2 regions of the Blautia sp. MCC283 genome follow, and region 1 is predicted to be linked to the other one. Evidence: riboswitches for the same ligand, from Rfam matches in the RefSeq annotation. Region 1 holds a riboswitch; the other holds the start of a gene.
The links. Region 1 has a riboswitch for thiamine pyrophosphate ahead of thiW (energy coupling factor transporter S component ThiW). Riboswitches for the same ligand answer to the same signal wherever they lie in the genome.

Region 1 (3,419 bases):
TGCTTTACAGCTTTTGACAATGGTATCACACAGTTTGACCTTGCCAATAATTACGGACCTGCCTATGGAAGTGCGGAACGGAATTTCGGCAAGATCCTGAAAGAAGAACTGATGCCATACCGTGATGAGCTGATCATCACAACAAAGGCAGGCTATGATATGTGGGAGGGCCCTTATGGAAACTGGGGCAGCCGCAAGTATCTTCTGGCGAGCCTTGACCAGAGCCTGAAGCGCATGGGTCTGGAATATGTGGATATTTTTTACCATCACAGAATGGACCCGGAGACTCCGCTTGAGGAGACTATGGGAGCGCTGGCAACAGCGGTTCAGCAGGGCAAGGCCCTTTATGTGGGACTTTCCAATTATGATGGAAAAACCTTAAGCCAGGCGGCAGCGATCCTGAAGGATCTGAAATGCCCCTTTGTGATCAACCAGAACCGGTATTCCATTTTTGACAGAACAGTGGAAGAAAACGGTCTCAAGAGAACCACCGGCATTTTGAAAAAAGGTCTGATCACCTTTAGCCCTCTTGCTCAGGGACAGCTGACAGACCGTTACCTGAACGGGATCCCGGAGGACAGCCGTATCCGCAAAGATGGAAGATTCCTTAAGGAAAGTGTGCTGACGCCGGAGCGTCTGGATCAGATCCGGAGACTGAACGATCTGGCAGCCCAGCGTGGAGAGGAGCTGGCTGATATGGCGCTTGGCTGGCTGCTTCAGCATAAGGAAGTTACCAGTGTTCTGATCGGAGCTTCCAAGCCGCAGCAGATCCTTGATAATGTGAAAGCGATCCACTGTGCACCGTTTACAGCTGAGGAGCTGCGTCTGATCGACGAGATCTCAAAATAAGATTTATATACTTCCTGTTTTACTATGAAAAGTAGTGAAGCAGGGAGTTTTTTATGTCGAAATAATTGTTTAACTGAATCAGGAAAGTCTCCGGGTTACTGTTCACTGGTAATATTCCGCGAGGTGTTTTTTGTGAGCGAAGGTCACAGAAAACCCGAGACATACCGCGCGAATTTATGCGATTAGCATAAATTCTGTGCATCGCGAAGCGTGTTGCTGAGAACGGAGTGAACAGTAACGTCTCCGGCGGGAGTGCAAAGAGCAATAAGCAGTGGAGGTTTGACAACGGGATAGGTGTGTGCTATATTGAAAAACAGAAAAGAAAAGAGCCAGCGGGAGCTTGTGTGACAGGCTGAGAGGAAGATAGATCTTCGACCGTACCTGATTTGGGTAATGCCAACGGAGGGATTGTGATCTGAGAGCGTGTCTCCGTGGAGTTTGCCATGGGATGCGCTCTTTTCGGATGCAGGAATGGAACTGGAATGGTCTGACAATGTGGGGATGTGAAAGTGACAGAGACTGCATGTGGAGCTTCTGCGGCGAGCGGGCAGGAAGGGGAGCGCCTTAATGTCTGGCAGGAGAGTGATATTCCGGAGGATTTTTCCGGAAGGATCATGTAAGCGATGGGAATCCGTGTTTTCGGAGTGAGAGGAAGTAAGGGAACTTCGACCGCCAAAATCTAAGGGCAGACTGCAGCAGACGGGAAGCTTTTGCCCGGATCTGACAGGGCTCTGCCTGATATTTCAGGGAGGAAAAACACTATGGAAAAACAAAGGATGCACACGCTTCGTATGGTAATGCTGGCAATGATGGTTGCGATCGGTGTCGTTATTTCACCGATCCTGAGGATTGAGGGAATGTGCCCCACGGCGCATCTTGTCAATATCGTATGCTCGGTTCTGATGGGACCGTGGTATTCCCTTCTCTGTGCGACCATGATCGGCGTGATCCGTATGATGTTCATGGGAATCCCGCCACTTGCACTGACCGGTGCAGTATTTGGCGCATTCCTTTCAGGTGTGTTCTACAGACTTTCCAAAGGCAAGATCATTTGCGCGGTGATCGGTGAGATCTTTGGAACAGGTATCATCGGATCCATGGTTTCTTATCCGGTGATGGCATTCCTGATGGGAAGAGGCGGACTGACAGCATTTTATTATACGCCGATGTTCCTTGCAGCAACCACAATGGGAGGATGTGTTGCCTATATTTTCCTGAAGGCTCTGAGTAAAGCAGGTCTTCTGGTGAAATTCCAGGCAGCTTTGGGTTCAAAAACATATGAGACAAAGAATTTTACAACTGCGAAAGCGAATTAAAGAAGAAAAGCCGCTGATCCATTGCATCACCAATCCGATCTCGATCCATGACTGTGCCAACGTGGTCCTTGCAGTAGGTGCAAGGCCGATCATGGCGGAGCATCCGGCAGAGGTGACAGATATTACGGCATCGGCTGGTGCGCTGATGCTGAATCTCGGGAATATTACCGATGCCAGGATCGAGTCAATGAAGCGTTCTATGAGAACAGCGATGGAAAATAAGATCCCGGTTCTTCTGGACCTGGTAGGGGTTGCCTGCAGTGATCTCAGGCTGGATCTGGCACGGGAGCTTTTAAGGATCGGTCATCCGGCAGTGCTGAAGGGAAATATGTCAGAGCTTCTGGCTGTTTCCGGGCTGCCGTCTCATGCGATCGGAATCGATGCGGGTGTCGAGGATGCTCTGACTGAGGAAAATATCGATGGAGTCAGTGAAGTGCTTAAGGCTTTTTCTAGAAATAATCAGGCAATCGTGCTGGCTACCGGGAAACAGGATTTTGTTACGGATGGTGAACGGGTTGTTCTGGTACAAAATGGCAGTGCGGCGCTGTCCGGGATCACAGGAACCGGCTGTATGGTCGGGGCACTGACTGCGGCGTTTTTGCCGGGGTGCGAAGATAATATTGCGAAAGAGATGACGGATAGTATAGAGGCAGGTGTCTGGTCTGGCGTTGAGATGGAATTAAATGGGAGATCCGGGAATTATCTGGCTGCGGCAGTGCTTGGTACTGCACTTATGGGTATCGCCGGCGAGGAAGCGGAGAAGATTTCCCGCGGTCCGGGAAGCTTTCAGGTAAATCTGCTGGATGAGATCTATGGGCTTTCGGATCGACAGCTGCTGGATCTGTTGAAGATTGAAATGTACTGAAAAAGAGGGGATTAGGATGGATAGAAAAGATTTGGATGTAACGTTGTATCTGGTGACGGATAGTTCTTATCATACGGAGGAGTCTTTGCTCCGTACGGTTGAGGAGGCTTGTAAGGGTGGTGTGACTCTGGTCCAGCTTCGCGAGAAGAATAAGGGTGGACGGGAGTATCTGGATAAGGCTTTTAAGGTGAAGGAGATCACAGATCGTTACAATGTGCCGCTGATCATTGATGATCGTGTGGATGTGGCGCTGGCCTGTGATGCGGCTGGTGTGCATGTTGGAGCTTCTGATATTCCGGTTGCTGTGGCAAGGAAGCTGATGGGACCGGATAAGATCGTGGGGGCTACTGCCAAGACGGTGGAGGCTGCTGTGAAGGCTTATGAGGATG
Region 2 (3,419 bases), on a different contig from region 1:
TGTGTGACCTTATCTCTTTTTACAGATAGATGTAGTCGTTCATTACCGGCTGCAGACCGTGATCTTTCAGGGCATTGAATACTTCATCCACGGATCTTCCGTCTGAAATCTCAAACTGATCATCACCTTTATCTTCGATGTCTTCCACATGGCTTCCGATTCCTGTGCTGACACCTGCAGAAATCTTGGTTGCTGCGATATTTACCAGGTTGTCACGGACACGCTCGCACTCTCTGGTGGATACGGTGATACTTGCAAACGGCATAAACAGACGGTATGCACAGACTACCTGCAGAAGCTGTGGTTCATGGACATCCTTCGGATTAATCCGGTCATTGTTGATGATCGGGCGGAGTCTCGGGCAGGAAAAAGCAATCTCTGCGTGTGGATATTTTCTCTGCAGAAGGTATGCATGATATCCCGTCGCAAAAGCATCTTTACGGAAATCATCCAGTCCCAGAAGAGCTGCAAAGCCAACACCTCGCATGCCACCTTTCAGTGCACGCTCCTGTGTATTTAATCTGTATGGAAAAATCCTCTTATGGCCTGCCAGATGCAGGGTTTCGTATTTATCAGAATTATAGGTCTCCTGGAAAACAGTTACATAATCTGCACCGCATTTGTGAAGATATGCATACTCATCAGAATTCATCGGATACACTTCAAGACCTACCACCTTGAAATATTTCCGGGCAATCTCGCAGGCTTTTCCGATATATTCTACATTGGATTTGGATTTGCTTTCACCGGTAAGGATCAGGATTTCCTGAAGGCCGGTTTCTGCAATAGCTGCCATTTCCTTCTCAATCTCTTCCTCATTCAGCTGTGCACGGCGGATCTTGTTGTGGCAGTTAAATCCACAGTAAATACAGTAATTTTCGCAGTAGTTTGCAATGTAGATCGGTGTAAACATACAGACACTGTTTCCAAAATGTTTTCTTGTTTCGATCCGCGCTGCCTGTGCGATCTCTTCCAGAAGAGGCAGTGCTGCCGGTGAAAGCAGTGCCTGAAAATCTTCCGGTGTACGGTTGTCATGGGCCAGGGCTCTGCGTACATCTGCTTCTGTGTATTTGTCATAATCATATGCATTCATTGCGGAAATAACCTGATCCATCACATCAGACTCTTCCAGCTGTTCCATATCCGGAAGGTACTTCATGTGGTCGATACGATTCTTTTTCATGTCTTCCAGAATTTCTTCGTTTACGATACTCTCATTAAAATGGCCGTCCTGCTGACTGACCTGTACTGTTTCTGCCATTGTTGTTATGTCGCTCCTCTCGCACTTTTATTATCTCTAAACTATTTTATTCATGCAGAAATCCGGTCAGCGGTGAGGATGCACTTGCACCTCTCTCCAGAGTTCTTCCCATACCGGAAAGATATGCACTTCTTCCTGCCTCGATGGCTTTCTTAAAAGCCTCCGCCATAACACGGACGTCCCCTGCTGTTGCGATGGCTGTGTTTGCCATAACTGCCGCAGCACCCATTTCCATAGCCTCACATGCCTGTGATGGACGGCCAATCCCTGCGTCTACGATGATCGGAAGATCGATTTCGTCGATAAGGATCTGGATGAATTCTTTTGTGCAGATTCCTTTGTTAGAACCGATCGGAGAACCAAGCGGCATTACACAGGCAGCTCCTGCGTTTACCAGATCTCTGGCTGCATTCAGATCCGGATACATGTACGGCATGACAACAAAGCCTTCTTTTGCAAGGATCTCAGTTGCTTTGATGGTCTCATAGTTATCCGGGAGAAGATATTTGGAATCATGGATGACTTCGATCTTTACAAAATCTCCGCAGCCAAGCTCACGGGAAAGTCTTGCGATGCGGACTGCCTCCTGTGCGTTTCTGGCACCGGATGTATTCGGAAGAAGTGTAACGTCCTTCGGCACATAGTCCAGGATGTTGGCAAGTCCGCCTTCATTTGCACGGCGCAGAGCAAGTGTTACGATCTGTGTTCCTGCTTTTTCGATACATGCTTTTACAAGATCCAGGGAAAATTTTCCGGAACCAAGAATAAAACGGGAAGTAAACTCATGGCCTCCCAGGATCAGTTTGTCTTCATTTGTGTTTGCTGTTGTCATTTTTTATGTCCACCTTTCTTTTTATCTTCAATATACCTTTTATCTCAGCAGCTTCCGCCGCCCATAAACTGCAGAATCTCCACAACATCGCCGTCTTTCAGCACTGTTGTATCGTAAGTCTCTCTCTTGATGATCTCTTCATTCAGTTCAACTACTACCTGCACCGGAGCATAATTGCAGGCTTTCAGATATTCGGTTACTGTCACCGGATTTTCCAGTGTTCTTTTCTCGCCGTTTACTGTGATCATAAGCTCTCCTTTCCGAGAATAAAAAAAGAGTCCACAAAGAAATACACCCGCGGTGGTGCACCCCTTCATGAACTCAGTTCACTCTCAAAATTTCCTGTATTCCGTTGTAGATACCAGGGTTAAAAGCATCTGCTCTTAAGCCCTTCCTTGTAAATCCTGATCATAAATAAAAAGGGAGATACACCAAAGTATCTCCCGTAAATTCATCCTATACGTTCCTACGTTGGCATTATCCAAATCAGGTATAAGGGTCGAAGTTGAAGACTTCCTCTCAGCCTGCCATCACAAGCTCCCCTGTTATTTACAATGCTTAGTATAAGGCGAATTATGATTAATGTCAAGCCTGAAAGGCTTAAGCCACACGACATAACGGAATAGAAAACCCCGGAAGGCTCGCACACTTCCGGGGTTTTCGTTTTTGCCAATGTTTGAATTTCATCACATTTCTTAGCTACTATTATCTTATGCTTTCCACTCTGTTTTGTCAACCAGAGTATATTACAATTCCGGAACCACTGTAGTCCATAGATGATTTCCTATTTTCTGGAAATCCCCCTCCAGAGACATTACAGTTACTACTGCATCCTTGTCAGGAAACGCCAGACAGAACTGACCATAATTTCCATCGGATCGATAGGAACCGGCTTCCGGATTCATGACAAACTGATATCCATATCCAAAACCGGAATAAAGATTTCCCGGACTTCCTGCCGCTGAATTGTCTACCAGATTGGACGTTGCCCTCTTCATGTACGACTCTGGCACCAGCTGTTTTCCATTATAATTTCCCTTGTGAAGAATCATCTGTCCATACCGGGTAAACTCATCAATATTCACATAAAGTCCATTAGCCGCATGCACATGCCCTTTCGGACACAAAGTCCAGTCTGGATTTCCAATTCCAAGCGGCTCAAAAAAGCGATTTCTCAAATATTCCAGAAGATTAACTCCCGCACGTTTTTCAATCGCACAGCTGATCATATAAGTATTAAAATTGCTGTACAGCCATTCTGTTCCCGGTTTTTTTATCACTTTCGCATTCTCGAAGAAATATCGGATCCAGTCCGGAGTTGTGTAA

Region 2: another riboswitch for thiamine pyrophosphate. It lies ahead of thiS (sulfur carrier protein ThiS); the one in region 1 lies ahead of thiW (energy coupling factor transporter S component ThiW).

What each region holds. Positions count from the first base shown of each region.
Region 1 is NZ_WQQB01000045.1:395,622-399,040, reverse strand. Features, by position in the region: gene GPK81_RS14390 (aldo/keto reductase) at 1-849, shown strand, start outside; TPP riboswitch at 1,172-1,274, shown strand; gene thiW (energy coupling factor transporter S component ThiW) at 1,611-2,165, shown strand; gene GPK81_RS14380 (hydroxyethylthiazole kinase) at 2,128-3,030, shown strand; gene thiE (thiamine phosphate synthase) at 3,047-3,419, shown strand, end outside.
Region 2 is NZ_WQQB01000017.1:15,314-18,732, forward strand. Features, by position in the region: gene thiH (2-iminoacetate synthase ThiH) at 20-1,261, opposite strand; gene GPK81_RS06140 (thiazole synthase) at 1,308-2,093, opposite strand; gene thiS (sulfur carrier protein ThiS) at 2,138-2,341, opposite strand; TPP riboswitch at 2,540-2,647, opposite strand; gene GPK81_RS06150 (serine hydrolase domain-containing protein) at 2,840-3,419, opposite strand, start outside.